DNA from 3 places in the Ensifer sp. ENS10 genome. Region 2 is predicted to be linked to each of the others. Evidence: riboswitches for the same ligand, from Rfam matches in the RefSeq annotation. Region 2 holds a riboswitch; each other region holds the start of a gene.
What was found. A riboswitch is a leader RNA that binds a small molecule or an ion and turns the genes downstream of it on or off. The one in region 2 is predicted to bind cobalamin.

Region 1: linked by a shared signal. The riboswitch ahead of IB265_RS04035 (aromatic ring-hydroxylating dioxygenase subunit alpha) and the one ahead of cobU (bifunctional adenosylcobinamide kinase/adenosylcobinamide-phosphate guanylyltransferase) in region 2 are both predicted to bind cobalamin.
Region 3: linked by a shared signal. The riboswitch ahead of nrdH (glutaredoxin-like protein NrdH) and the one ahead of cobU (bifunctional adenosylcobinamide kinase/adenosylcobinamide-phosphate guanylyltransferase) in region 2 are both predicted to bind cobalamin.

The regions. Positions count from the first base shown of each region.
Region 1 covers NZ_JACVAS010000001.1:838,444-843,299, reverse strand. Annotated here, with positions in the region: gene IB265_RS04045 (glycoside hydrolase family 25 protein) at 1-1,087, shown strand, start outside; gene IB265_RS04040 (hybrid-cluster NAD(P)-dependent oxidoreductase) at 1,092-2,186, opposite strand; gene IB265_RS04035 (aromatic ring-hydroxylating dioxygenase subunit alpha) at 2,188-3,432, opposite strand; cobalamin riboswitch at 3,536-3,745, opposite strand; gene IB265_RS04030 (DUF6656 family protein) at 4,059-4,658, shown strand; gene IB265_RS04025 (L-threonylcarbamoyladenylate synthase) at 4,738-4,856, shown strand, end outside.
Region 2 covers NZ_JACVAS010000002.1:361,807-366,662, forward strand. Annotated here, with positions in the region: gene cobN (cobaltochelatase subunit CobN) at 1-289, opposite strand, end outside; gene cobW (cobalamin biosynthesis protein CobW) at 391-1,455, opposite strand; gene cobU (bifunctional adenosylcobinamide kinase/adenosylcobinamide-phosphate guanylyltransferase) at 1,459-1,983, opposite strand; cobalamin riboswitch at 2,111-2,568, opposite strand; gene IB265_RS08660 (adenylate/guanylate cyclase domain-containing protein) at 2,812-4,856, shown strand, end outside.
Region 3 covers NZ_JACVAS010000004.1:225,193-230,048, reverse strand. Annotated here, with positions in the region: gene nrdE (class 1b ribonucleoside-diphosphate reductase subunit alpha) at 1-1,421, opposite strand, end outside; gene nrdI (class Ib ribonucleoside-diphosphate reductase assembly flavoprotein NrdI) at 1,391-1,807, opposite strand; gene nrdH (glutaredoxin-like protein NrdH) at 1,820-2,041, opposite strand; cobalamin riboswitch at 2,439-2,664, opposite strand; gene IB265_RS16850 (LysR substrate-binding domain-containing protein) at 3,396-4,340, shown strand; gene IB265_RS16845 (aspartate/glutamate racemase family protein) at 4,298-4,856, opposite strand, start outside.

The DNA of each region.
Region 1 (4,856 bases), on a different contig from region 2:
TTTCGCGGCGGCGATCGCACGCGCCGGTGAACTGGAGCCCTGGAAGACCAAGTCCAACGCCATCATCGTCGATGCCTATGAGATGAACAGCATCGACTGGGAAACGATGCTTGCGGACAAGCGCATCTCCGGCTTCATCGCCAAGGCCTCCGACGGCCTGCCCGAAAGCTTCTCCTGCACCGGCGACCACAACGGCGACACCTTCAACCACTGCAAGACCATGTGGCGCAAATACGCAGTCAGCCGCGAGCTCTACCAGACCCGACGCATGATCGCCCGCACGCACGGGCTGCTGTGGGGTGCCTACCATCTCGCCCGTCCCGGCAATCCCGTCGACCAAGCAAACCATTTCCTCGACTACGCCGAGCCGCGCGACGACGAGTTGATGGTTCTCGATCTCGAGGGCATCGATGCCGAGAAATACATGTCGCTAGAGGATGCCGCGATCTTCGCCGGCCACGTCAAGACCCGCACCGGACGTTATCCGATCCTCTATACCAACCACATCACGGCCAAATATATCGCCGCGCACCGCGCCAAGCACCGGCTGCTGTCGCGCCTGCCGCTCTGGTACGCGCGCTACAAGCCGGATATCCGCCAGGTCTTCCCGATGGGCAATTGGGAAAGCTATGCGTTGTGGCAGTTCTCGTCCGGCATCAATTGCGGCAAGCGGCGTTGCCCCTACCGGGTGCCGGGGACGCTCGACGATATCGACGTGAATGTCGCTGCAATGTCGCCGCTGGCGCTGAAAGCGATTTGGGCGCAGGGTGCCTTGCTGCCTGAAAAGCCATTGCCGCTCGCCCTCGTCGCTCAAGCCGAGCAAGGGACGGGCATGCACGCGGTCGCACGGGCGACCGCAACGCTTAGCGAGCCGCTGCTTGTCAGCCGTGCCGGTGCCACGAGCGGCGCCGGCAGCGGCGTCGACATGTTGGTGACAGGCTCGATCGACTTCGCTCGCCACGAGCGCGCCCTACAGGTGGCGGTCGCCGCCGATGATGCGGCACAGGGCGGTTGTGGCAGCGCAGTTGCCAATGCCGACACGCTACGGCGCGTTGCAATCAAGCCTGCGCCCTGCAACACGCCCTGATCCTTCAGGCTTCGATCTGGACATCTCCCAGCGGCCGCGAGCAGCAGGCGAGGATGTAGCCCTCGTCGATCTCGTCATCGAGAATACCGCCATTGTGGTTCATCTCGACCTCGCCCGCGACCTTCATCACCCGGCAGGTGCCGCAGATACCGCCCTCGCAGGCAGCGCCGATCCTCACACCATTGGCACGCGCCGTCTGCAGGATCGTTTGGCCGGGTTTCGCCTCGACCTCCTTGCCGCTCATGGTGAAGGCGACCTTGGCCGCCTGAACCTCACCATCATCGCCGGCACCGGCGCGCACGGCGATCTCTTCCGCGGCAGGTGCTGCCGCCGGCTGGAAGCTCTCCTCGTGATAGCGGGCCATGTCGAAGCCGGCTGCCTTCAGCATCTCGCGCACACCGCGCATGAACGGTTCCGGACCGCAGCAGAACACCGTGCGCTCCTGGAAGTCGGGAGCGAGCAACGGTAGCTTGGCACCGTCGATGCGGCCGCGCAGGCCATGCCAGCCGTGACGCGCCTCGTGCCCCTCGACGATGAAGCCGAGGTTCAGCCCGGACATCTGTGTCGCCAGAACCTCGAGCTCCGAGCGAAACAGAAGGTCGTCCGGCCGGCGAGCACAGGAGATGAAGGTGACATCGGTCTCCGGCACGCAGTCGGCCATCCAGCGCGTCATCGACATCATCGGGGTGATGCCGGATCCGGCGGAGATAAACAGGTACTTTTCGCCGGGATGACGGACGAAGCTGAAATCTCCGAGCGGTCCAAAAGCCCGGAGCTTCATGCCCGGCTTCAGGTGATCGAACATCCAGCGGGTGCCGACGCTGTCGGCCTGCGCCTTCACCGTGACGGCAATTGACAGCGGTCGCGATGGCGTCGACGACAGGGTGTAGGTGCGCATGACCGGTTCGTCGGCGACCGGCAATTCGAGGGTGACGAACTGGCCGGGCAGATAACGAAACCAGGCGGGCTTCTCCGCACGGAAGGTGAAGGTCATGACATCGGCGGTTTCGACAACCGCCGATGTGCATTCGAGCATCTGCTGCCGGTCGATCCAGACATGCAGTTCGTCGAAATGATGGAAGGAGGACGCCATCTGCATGTCAGGCGACCTTTGAGAGCGGAGCCGCATCGCCCTGCAGGCGCTGCTCCATGAACTTGCAGTACCATTCGACGAACTGCATCACGCCACCCTCGTGCTCCGGCGAATACGGACCGGGCTCATAGGCCGGCGAGCGGATGCCGAAGGCATTTTCCTCGACGATCTGGCGATCCTGGTCGTTGGTCTCGGTCCAGACATGAGTCAGATCCTCGAGCGTGTAGTCGACACCTTCGACCGCGTCCTTGTGGACCAGCCACTTCGTTGTCACCTGCGTGAGTTCCGGCCCCAGCGGCAACACGCGGAAGGTGATGGCGTGATCCGAAAGCACGTGGTTCCAGGTCGTGGGGTAATGGAACATCAGGAGCGTGCCGATCTGCTTCTGCCTGACATCGGCCGACAGCGCCCTTTTTACGGCGGGCGCACCCGACATGGTGTAGCTTTCGGCATTATCGACCAGCGGCATGCGCGCGGCGCGGAACTGGCCGGTCGGCGACATCCGGAACTCGCTCGGCAGGCCCTCGGCCTCGCACTTCGCCCAATGGGCGGCAATCACCGGATCGTCCTTGGCGCCCTGCACCCCGGTCGCGGTCGGCGCTTCCGGATAGGTCCGGCAGAGTTCGGGGTGATTGGCGGCGCAGTGGTAGCACTCGCGGTTGTTCTCCCAGACGAGCTTCCAGTTGCCCTTTTCGATGATGGTGCTTTCGAAGGCGACCTTGGTCTCTCCCAGCCGGTGCGGCGCGAGGTAGGGGAATGCCAGCTCGCGGAAGGCGGCGAAATCCGCCGGCGTCTCCGACAGGTTGATGAAGATGTAGCCGCCGACCGTTTCGCAATGGATCTGCTTCAGGCTGTGGGCTGCCTTGTCGAAGTCTTCGCCCATCTGGCGTGCGAAGAGCAGCGAGCCGTCGAGCTCGTAGGTCCATTGATGATAGGGACAGACGAGCTTTGCCGAAGAGCCCTTGTGCTGCGTGCAGACGCGGGAGCCGCGGTGGCGGCAGGAGTTGTGGAGCGCGCGGATCGTGCCCTGGCGATCGCGGGTGATGACGACCGGATAGTCGCCGACCTGGACGGTGAAATAGTTGCCGGCCCGCGGGATTTCGCAATCGTGGCCGATGAACAGCCAATCCCGATACCAGATGTTTTCCAGGTCCTGCCGGTAATAGTCGGGGTCGATGTAGAAGGCCCGATCGAGGCTGTAGCCGTCACGCCGGCCCTTCAGCTTGCGAAGCATATCGGTCTTGGTATCCATGTCCTGTCCTCATGCGCCATGTTTCGGAGAGGCAGGACAGGAACCCGCATGGGCGCACGCCCATGCGTTTTAGGCTCCGATCCGGCTGCCCGCCGCAACCCGTTACGGTTATGTCTGTCAAGGCTGGTTTCCGGGCTCAGGAGCCGTCCTTCGAAGGACCAGCCCGGCGCCTTCCCGGACGGAAAACCGTCCAGTGGCCTTTTGCCGAGGCTTTCGCTCCACCACCGTTGCGGGGGCAGCGCCGGGATTTGACCGGCTTCCCAATTCTCCGCCTTCCCCTTTGGAAGACGACACCTTGAGTAAGGATATGTAAGCGCGGAAGGCGCCTCGGCAGGCGCCGGATAGCGACATTCAATTCCAGAATGACGACACGATCGAAACCGCCTTTTGGAAACGGATGCGAGAATTTTTCACTTTATAAACATATAGATAGATCAAAAATTGGGCAGATGCCGTCTTTTGTGACTGACATGACGCAGACACAGGAAGGCTTCGCCCGTTTGCGACATTCCCATGAATGTGCAGGGGCATCTTCCGCGAACGAAAGGAAATCCTTCATTAACCATAAGCCACTAGGCTTGCCGGCGGACGAAGATGTCCGGCAGGCAGATGGCACACTGACGATCATGGCAAAGTTCAGATATTACGACGCTGCGGCCGAGAAGCCGCCGGCGGTCATGCCGAAGACGGCCGTTCACACCGAGTTTCTGCGCACCGGCAGGATCAACCGCCGGCAATGGCTGCCGAGCGAGCGACGGTATCTGAGCTACGAAGAAGTCGCGGACAGGACCGGCAAGAAGCTCGCGACCGCCGGTGACACGACGCACAAGCGGATCAACGGCTTTCATGCCTCGATCCAGTTTCCCAAGCTGATTTTTCACCGCACGCTCGTCGGCAAGCCGCATCTCGGCTATTGCCATGTGACGGCGGCGCGGACGGCGGTCACGCCTTCCAAGGACATCACCTGGTCGTTCTACTTCGCCAATTTCTTCAGCGACCTTGGTGATGAGACGCATTTCTTCGACCGTATCCAGAGCGGCTATTCCCGCATGTATTTCGCGGTCGCGATCGAGCCGAACGCCGAAGACGGACAGATGGTCATCAACCGCAACGTCCGCGACAACGGGCTCCTCTTCCGCACGGACGACCCCAAGGTTGCTCTCAAGAACGTGCTGATGCTGGGTGCCCGGGACTCCGCGCTGCGCCGCATTATCCGCAGTCTCTGAGGCAGCAACCGAACGCCCCCAAAAAAATCGTTCTGTTTTCCCGGCACGTCCGTTAAGGAAGCGTCGGAAAGGAAACGGCATGGCAGAGATCATCGACACAGGCAGGGAACCGGACCGGGCGATCGAACGCGCCTGCGCCGTTCTTGCCGAAGGCGAACCGGTCGCCATTCCCACCGAAACCGTCTATGGCCTTGCCGC
Region 2 (4,856 bases):
CGAGCAGATAGCGGAAATAGCTGGCGCCACCGAGCGGCCGGACGACGATCAGCTTCGCATGACGTGCCGTGCGCTCGACATAGGTGTCGACCGACATCGGGTGCATCAGGCTCATCAGGCTGGCAATGCGCAGACTCAGGCCTCCGTCGCGCCGGCCGTGGGCCGCAGCGATCGAGGAAAGCTCGGTGTCGGCGGCCGACAGGAAGAGGATATCGGCCGGCGTTTGCCCAAGGTCGATCGCCTCGTTGCCGTCGGCGATCGTTCCTTTCTGGGCGAGAAGCAGATGCATGATCTTGTCCGTTCGGGCAATTCCGAACGGAAACGCGTGAAGCGGCTTCCGTCCGGAATTGCGTTATTTCAATGCGTTAGATCATTTCATTCAATGAACGATCAGACGAGCGCAGCAATCGCAGCGCGCACCGCCGCCTCGTCCATGTCGTGCAGGCCGATGACGACGAGGCGCGTACCGCGCTTTTCGCCGGCCGCCCAGGCCCGGTCGTAATACTGGTCGATGCGGGCACCGACGGCCTGGATCAGCAGGCGCATCGGCTTGCCGGGCACATCGGCAAAACCCTTGAGGCGCAGCACGTCGTGCTCGGCGATGACGCCCTTGAGGCGATCGATGAAGGCGGCCGGATCGGCGATGGCGCCGAGCTCGACGACGAAGCTGTCGAACTCGTCATGGTCGTGCTCCTCGCCCGTTTCATGCTCCATCTCGTGGTGCGACTTGCGGTTGGCGATATCGCTTTCGGTGCCGACGCCGAGGCCGAGCAGGATGGCGGCGGCCACTTCGCCGTTCTTTGCCTCGATCATGGTCGGCTTGCGGCTGGTGCGCGAGGAAACCTCGTCGCGCACGGCCTTGAGGCCGGACGCGTCGATCAGATCGGTCTTGTTGAGCACGATGAGGTCGGCAGCGGTCAGCTGATCCTCGAACAGTTCCTCGATCGGGCTTTCATGGTCGAGATTGTCGTCCTCGACGCGCAGCGCATCGACCTTGTCATGGTCGTCGGCAAAGCGGCCGGCGGCAACAGCAGCGCTGTCGACCACGGTGACGACGCCATCGACGGTGACTTCGCTGCGGATGTCCGGCCAGTTGAAGGCGGCGATCAGCGGCTGCGGCAGCGCCAGGCCCGAGGTCTCGATGATGATATGGTCCGGGCGGTTTTCGCGTTCGAGCAACTTGGTCATGGTCGGGATGAAATCATCGGCAACGGTGCAGCAGATGCAGCCATTGGTAAGTTCGATGATGTCGTCCTCGCTGCAGGCCTCCGCGCCGCAGCCCTTCAGCACATCACCATCGACGCCGAGATCGCCGAACTCGTTGATGATCAGCGCGATGCGCTTGCCGTCGGCGTTCTGTAAGAGGTTGCGGATCATCGTCGTCTTGCCGGCGCCGAGGAAGCCGGTGATGACGGTCGCCGGGATCTTGCCGTGGCTGGTTCTCGCAGTGGTCATTATTCAACCCTTCATTTTCAGCGGCAAACCGGCCGCGACAAAGTAAACTTCAGCGGATTTCTCCGCAACGATCTGGTGAAGCCGGCCAGCATGGTCGCGAAACTCGCGGGCCATGCGGTTCTCGGGCACAATGCCGAGGCCGACCTCGTTGGAAACAAAGACGAGGCGCGCCCGCGCCTGCGGCAGGAAGGCGGCAAGCGCTGCGAACTCCGCCTCGATGTCGCGCTCCTCAAGCATGAGATTGGTGACCCACAGCGTCAGGCAGTCGATCAAAACGACATGGGTGGGGTCGTCGATGCGCCGCAGAATGCCGACGAGATCAACAGGCTCCTCATGCGTCGTCCAGCCTTCGCCGCGGCGCGTCCTGTGATGGTCGATGCGCGCGCGCATTTCGTCGTCCCAGGCGCGGCCGGTGGCGACATAATGTTTGGTAAGGCCGGACGTTCCGACGAGCTTCTCGGAAAAGCTGGACTTGCCGGAACGGGCGCCGCCGAGGACCAGGACCGGTCCGGCGCTGGGATTGCTCATCGTGACCGCGCCAAGGTCAGCGGCAGATGGCAACAGCCGTGCGACGCGCCGGCGGCGCGTTCGGGAAAGTATCTGAGAGCCAAAACAACCTCCGTGATGGCGTTGGAGACGACACGTCTCCTCGGGCGGAATGCCCATGTCGGGTGGCAGGTCTCCTGGCTCACGGCGTCACGGGCCCCACATCGCCTCGCCCCGAATGGACGAGGTTCCGATGTCAGGACCCGAGCGGCCCGCCTCACCTTCCCGGCGCTTTCCAGTGCCACAGCGAACCTTTGCGCGTCGTCTCCGACGCATGGGTGCTGTGGGCGACATCATGAAAGGCGGACGATTCGTAGAAGAAGAGGCGTCCAACCCGGCTGATCACGATGCCACGCCAGTGGCTTTTCCGGCTCGATTCCGCACTGCCTCGATTGCCCCATGCAACCGGCTGGCAGCTCTGAATTTGAGCCCGATGGCGAACCCTGACCGTTCTACAGTCGCGGGGTCGGCTGCGATAAGGATGCCCGGTTTGGGTCCATCCGTCACATTCCCAATTATTCCCCCCAATCGCCACGACAAGGGGGAACCATCCAACATCCGATGATTAGGAAGCGGGCGCCGCAAAGTCAATCGACGCTTGCGACACCTCCCCGGCCGACTTGCGTCGCGCGACGATTTGTCGAGCGCGAAGCCGCACCGGACATGAGGCGAATGGCAGATCGCGAACGAACATATTTTAGCAATTACAGATGTTGCGTTAAACTGCAGCGCCGCGCGTCCTATGGACGTGCAAAGGTCGCTGAACCATCCCGCAACCGACCCGAGGGGCTTCGTTTATCCGGTAGGCACATGGAACGCAGGCTCGCCGCCGTGATGATTGCCGACGTTTGCGGCTATGGGCTGCTTACCCAGGCCGACGAGGAGGGTACCTGCGCCCGCTTTCAGGCCGACCTGCACGAACTATTCGAACAAAGCATCGAGACGCATCGCGGCCGGCTGATCAAGACCATGGGCGACGGCCTGCTGGTCGAGTTCCACAGCGTCGTCGAGGCAGTCCGATGTGCGGTCGAGGTGCAGCGCGCCAAATCTGATAGTCGCGGTGTGGACGCGGGGCGGCTGCAATTCCGCATCGGCATCAATCTTGGCGACGTGATCGTCGAGGGCGACGACATCCACGGCGATGGCGTCATCATCGCCGAGCGCCTGCAGGGCCTGGCCGAACCGGGCGGCATCGTCATCTCGGGCACCGCCTACGACCAGGTCGAGAAGCACCTCGATGTCGGTTTCGTCTTTCTCGGCGAGCAGCGTCTGAAACACGTCGAAAAACCGGTTCGGACCTACCGTCTCTGGCTGGACGAAGCCCACGCCCGCAAGCCGAAGGCCAAAGCGCACCGCGGGAGACGCTGGGCCGCGCTGGCCGCGGCATCTGCCCTGGCATTCGCAGCCGCCGTCAGTGCCGCCTGGTGGCGCCCGTGGCAGCCGCCTGCCGACATCCGTCCGGCTCAGGCCGTGGACTTCAGCCAGGCAGACAAGCCCTCGATCGCCGTGCTTCCCTTTGCCAATGTCAGCGATGACCCCAAGCAGGAATTCTTCGCCAATGGCATGACCGACGGCCTTGTCACCGAACTGGCCCAGATCTCCGGCCTGTTCGTCATCGCGCGCAACTCGACCTTCACCTACAAGGGGAGATCGGTGACAGCCAGGCAGGTGTCGGAAGAGCTCGGTGTCCGATATGTGCTTGAAGGCAGCGTCCAGCGTGCCGGAGAGCAGCTTCGCATCAATGCGCAGCTCATAGATTCCCTTGATGGCGGACACGTCTGGGCCGGAAAGTTCGACGGATCGCTCACCGATGCCTTTGCGCTGCAGGACGAAGTGATGCGCGGCATTGCCGAAGCGCTTGCGTTGCGGCTGGACCCTGACCAGCAGATGGCCTTCGGGCGCAAGGAAACGGCCGTGCCAGCGGCCTTCGATGCGTTCCTGCGCGGCTGGGAGCATCACCGGCGCACCACGCCCGAAGACTTCGCGAAGGCCCTGCCCTACTTCGACCAGGCGATTGCGCTCGATCCCGCCTATGGACGTGCCTATGCCGCCGCAGCCATGGTCTATGCGCGCATTTACCTGTGGCGCTGGCACTATCAGCTGGGCATCACGCGCTTCGAGGCGCGAGCCAAGGCGCGGCAGTTTCTGCGGATGGCGCAGAAACATAAGACGGCACTCGCCTATCAGGCAGCGGCCCTCCTTGCCGAAGTGGACTGGCGGCATGCCGACGCGCTCGCAGACCTCAAGGAAGCGATCGCGCTGGAACCCGGCGACTCCTGGAGCTACGCATTGACGGCCTTCGTCCTGACATCCGCCGGCCGGCCGGCGGAGGCTCTGCCCTATATCCGCACGGCGATCCGCCTCGATCCGCACTCCCCGTCCTTCTTCCTGTACGTCCTCGGCCTGACGCAGTTCAGCCTGGAGGATTTCGAAGCGGCAGCGGCAGCGGCGAAAAGCAGTATCGCACTCAACCCCCAGGATGACGGTCCTTTCCTTCTCCTTGCCTCTGCCGCCGGACATCTCGGTCACCGCGCGGAGGCTGAGGCGGCAGTCGCCCGCTACGACGCGCTTCGCATCAGCCGTGGCGGAACGCCCGTCTGCATTTCAGAGCGCCCGCCGCTGGACCTGGCGCAGCCGCATGCCAGCGAGAAGCTCTATCAGGGACTGCGTCTGGCGGGCGTGCCTGAGACCCTGATGAACACCGACGTCAGCATTCGCGACAGGCTGCCAGCCGATGAGCTCCGTTCGTTGTTCTTCGGGCACCGGTTGCGTGGACGCATGCTGGATTCGGGCGAGGAACATGAAGCTGTCGTTTCGCCCGAGGGCATCGCCACCTTGACGGGAGACTGGGCTTC
Region 3 (4,856 bases), on a different contig from region 2:
TGGCCAAGGCCGATCGCGTGGCTGTCGTCATTGCCCTTCTCGATCGAAGGCACGGAAGAGATGTGGCTCATTTCGGAGACGGCGGTGAGCGCGCGGATCGAGGTCTCGATCGTCTGGCCGAAATCCGGACTGTCCATCGCCGCGGCAATGTTCAGCGAGCCGAGATTACAAGAGATATCCTTGCCCATCTTTGCGTAGGAGAGGTCGTCGTTGAATTCGCTCGCCTCGCTCACCTGCAGGATTTCCGAGCAGAGGTTGCTCATGGTGATGCGCCCGGCGATCGGGTTCGCCCGGTTCACCGTGTCCTCGAACATGATGTAGGGGTATCCGCTCTCGAACTGGATTTCGGCAATGATCTGGAAGAAATCGCGCGCCTTGATCTTCCGCTTGCGGATACGAGCATCCTCGACCATCTCGCGGTACTTCTCCGTCACCGAAATTTCGGTCAGCGGCACGCCGTAGACGCGCTCCACGTCATAGGGCGAGAACAGATACATGTCCTCGTTGTTGCGGGCGAGCTCGAAGGTGATGTCCGGGATGACGACGCCGAGCGACAGCGTCTTGATGCGGATCTTTTCGTCGGCATTTTCCCGCTTGGTATCGAGGAAGCGCATGATGTCCGGGTGGTGGGCATGCAGATAAACAGCACCTGCCCCTTGGCGGGCGCCAAGCTGGTTGGCATAGGAGAAGCTGTCTTCAAGCAGTTTCATGACAGGGATGATGCCGGAGGACTGGTTCTCGATCTGCTTGATCGGCGCGCCCATCTCTCTGATGTTGGTGAGCGACAGCGCCACGCCACCGCCGCGCTTGGAGAGCTGCAATGCGGAATTGATCGCGCGGCCGATGCTCTCCATGTTGTCCTCGACCCGCAGCAGGAAGCAGGAGACGAGCTCGCCGCGTTGCTTTTTACCGGCATTGAGGAAGGTCGGCGTCGCCGGCTGGAAACGCCCGGAAATGATCTCATCGACGAGATCGCGGGCAAGTCCCTCGTTGCCGCGCGCCAGTGTCATGGCCACCATGCAGACGCGATCCTCGTAGCGCTCCAGGTAGCGCTTTCCGTCAAAGGTCTTCAGCGTATAGGACGTGTAGTATTTGAACGCGCCGAGGAAGGTCGGGAAGCGGAACTTCTTCCCATAGGCGTGGTCGTAGAGATCGCGGACGAAGTTGAAGGAATACTGGTCGAGAACCTGCTGCTCGTAGTAGCCCTCGGTCACCAGATAATCGAGCTTCTCCCTGAGGTTATGGAAGAAGACCGTGTTCTGGTTGACGTGCTGGAGGAAGTATTGTTTCGCCGCCAGCCGGTCTTTGTCGAGCTGGATCCGTCCCTCTTCATCATAGAGGTTCAGCATTGCGTTCAGCGCATGATAGTCCAGCGCCGCTTCCGTCGCCTTCAGGGGGCGTTCGAGTGTTGAGACGTCCAAAATCGTTCCATCCCGTTTCTGACATTGGCGACGTCCTCCTCTGTTCCGAGAAGCTCGAACCGGTAGAGGTAGGGCACCTGGCACTTGGCCGCGATGACGTCGCCGGCGATCCCGTAGGTCGCGCCGAAATTGCTGTTGCCCGCAGCAATGACGCCGCGGATGTGAGAGCGGTTGCCCGCATCGTTGAGGAAGCGGATGACCTGTTTCGGCACCGCACCCCGGCCGTCATCGCCGCAATAGGTGGGCACGACCAACACGAAAGGCTCGGAAACCGTAAGTGAAGCCTTACTTTCTTTGAGCGGTATGCGCGCTGCGCGAAGGCCGAGCTTTTCGACGAAGCGATGGGTGTTTTCCGAGCGGCTGGAAAAATAGACGATCAGGCCCACCGCCCGTCTCCTCTAGGAAAGCGCGCTGATCTTGTCGGGGCGAAAACCCGCCCAGTGTTCGGGGCCGGCGACGACGACGGGAAGCTGCATGTAGCCGAGGCCCTTGACCGTTTCGAGCGCGTCTTGGTCGATGGAGATATCAATGACCTCGTAGTTGACGCCCTGGCGATCGAGCGCTCGGTAGGTCGCGGTGCATTGGACGCAGGCGGGCTTGCTGTAGACGGTAACGTTCATTTCTTCCTCGTTTGGTCGGCTGGATGAGAGCATGAGAAGGCGCACGGACACGCAGCCGCGATCCGGCGAAATGCAGGGCTGTCATGGCTGTGGCTCGCTCGGATCTGGACGCCCGGGCATGCCTCTTCGTCAGCTGCGCGGGAAACCGCGCCTCTTGATTGGCGAGCGATAGAATTTCAATGACGCGGACATGACTTCACCCCGAAGCTTTCGACAGGCTGCCGGGGAGATGTCGAGACGATCAGGCAGGCTCATCCTGCCGCACGACAGCGCCGTGCGTCCTATCAGACGCGCAAAGATCGCTGTAGCACTTCGATTTGCTGCATGTTTTTATCCTTAAATCGGCGACGATTTAAGGAAACATGCAGTAGACTCAACCCCTCCGGACACCCGCCCGTGGACGTTTGTTGCTCGAGGCAGGTCTCCTGGCTCACGGGTCTCAGCTTCCATCCCGACCTTCCCGAGGCCTCATGCCTCAGTGGTCCAATTCCGGACAGTCGCTCGCCGTCTACAGTTGCGGGGGCAGCTACGGCATAGCCTAGCGAAAACTCGCCGACGCACCGTATTCCCGTCTTAGCTCTCAATCCCTGCGAATCGAGAGAACCTCGAACACTAGATATAGTAGTTCATCGCAAATCTGCGTCAATAGGTTCGAGGTGCCCGAAGCCGGGGTGAGAAGGTGATTTCTTTCGCCGTGTGGATAACAAGGAGTAAACGGCGGGAGGCGGCGAAACCTGTGGGTGAAGAACTTCTCGGCTTTGAGCCCCGCGCTCGCTCCGTTGCGATCACTTGCGAAGGGGCTTCGGCACGCCGCTTTTAGAAACGCCACGCCGGATCTCTCCCGAATTCGGTCCGCGGGCTGGGAAGGTGGCAGATCACGATAACTGCGCTGTGTCTTGCCTCTGCGCTCCGTCAATCGCAGAGCGACATGCTTATGTCTTTGTTTTCTCCGGGCTGGGCTCGAGGCGAAGCCCTTGCCATTTGCGGCGCGTCGCCGCAATCCCGCTCCGGCGAGGGCGGTGACCTGCGCGGATCGTCGTCCTTCGGCCAATGCCAAGGATCGGCACCATCGCCGACGCGCGCCCGGATGGTCTCCTGATCTCGCGTCAGCCCGATATCCTTCAGCTGGAATTCGCTGAACGTATCGATGGCGATGATTGGGTTGAGTGCGTTTGCCGGCCCAGTTCAGGGCATGAAGGATCGTTGATCGCACTGCGCTAAGCATTGCTATCCTCTTTGTTTTTGCTGTTGTGTTCACGAAAAAAGTGAGGATTTTTGCTGCTTCGCGCAAAGCGATTTCTCGCATGCTGGCATAAAGAATGCTTATCTCAGGGCCATGAGCAAGATTCCTCCCATGAGTGCCGTGCGCGCCTTCGAAGCGGCCGCCAGACATCTGAGCTTCACCCGCGCCGCCGACGAGCTCGGCATGACGCAGGCGGCGGTCAGCTACCAGATCCGGCTGTTGGAGGAGCGCATCGGCACGCCGCTCTTCGTTCGTCTTCCGCGCGAGGTTCGGCTGACGGCGGCCGGGCGGCAGCTGGCGCCGAAGGTGACGGAAGCGATCGACCTTCTCGGGGCGGCCTTCTCGGAGATTGCCGACAAGACCGAACACCACCTGCACATTTCCGTGCTGCCGACCGTCGTGTCGAGCTGGCTCGGCCAGCGGCTCGCCTCGTTCCAGACGGCCCATCCGAACATCAGCATCCGGGTGCACATGTCGACCGAGCTGATCGACTTCAAGCGTGACGCCATCGATCTCGTGGTGCGCAGCGGCAACGGCGACTGGCCCGGCAACGACGTGTTCCCGCTTTTCCCTATCGATTACATGCCGGTCTGCACGCCGTCTTTCATGGAGAAGCACCAGCTCAGGCATCCCTCGGACGTCCTGCGTGTACGGCGCTTCGGCAACGCCAGCTGGTGGCGGCGATGGATGATCGAAACCGGGGTGGAGCCACCGGCGAGCAACGGTACCGAACTGATCTTCGACGTCCAGGCGATGGACGTCACGACGACTTTGAACGACCATGGCATCGCGATTGCCGTTTCAACCTTCCTGATGGACGAACTGAAGAGCGGCAGGCTCATCCGGCCCTTCGACCATGTGGTAAGAGATGGTCGCGCCTATTGGCTGGTCTATCCGCAGAGCAGCAGGCGGCAGAAAAAGATCCAGGCTTTTCGCGATTGGATTATTGCCGAGGCCGACGCATCGAATGCGCTGCTGGCGACAGTCGTGGGCGATTCCAGGTCGGCATCACCTCAAGCCGGGGTTGGAGCGAGCGCGCTCATGAAACCTGAATAGGGCTTGCTGAGCGGCGACGCATAGGCCCCGCGCTTGCTGGTCATAAGTCCCTGTGACACGAGTGCTTCCGCCTGCTTGACCGCGGCCGAAACGCCGTCGATGACAGGGACGTCATAGTCCGCTTGGAGCGCCCGGGCGAGATCGGCCATGCCGGCGCAGCCGAGCACGATCGCTTCTGCGCCATCCTGATTGAGCGCCAGCTCGATCTCGCGCCGGAGTTTGGCGAGCGCGTCTGATGCCTTGTCCTCCAGTTCGAGCACCGGGATGTTGGCGGCGCGGACCCTTGCCCGGTCGCCCATGCCGTAATGCCGGACGAGATTCTCGATCAGCACCCGTGACCGTTCGAGCGTGGTGACCACGGTGAAACGTTGCGCCAGCATGGCAGCGGTCGCGACGGCGGATTCGCAGAGCCCCACCACCGGTATGCGGGCGAGCGCACGGGCCGCCTCGAGGCCGGTGTCGTCGAAGCAGGCGATGACCGCGGCATCGGCGCCTGCGGCCTCGCCGTCGCGGATT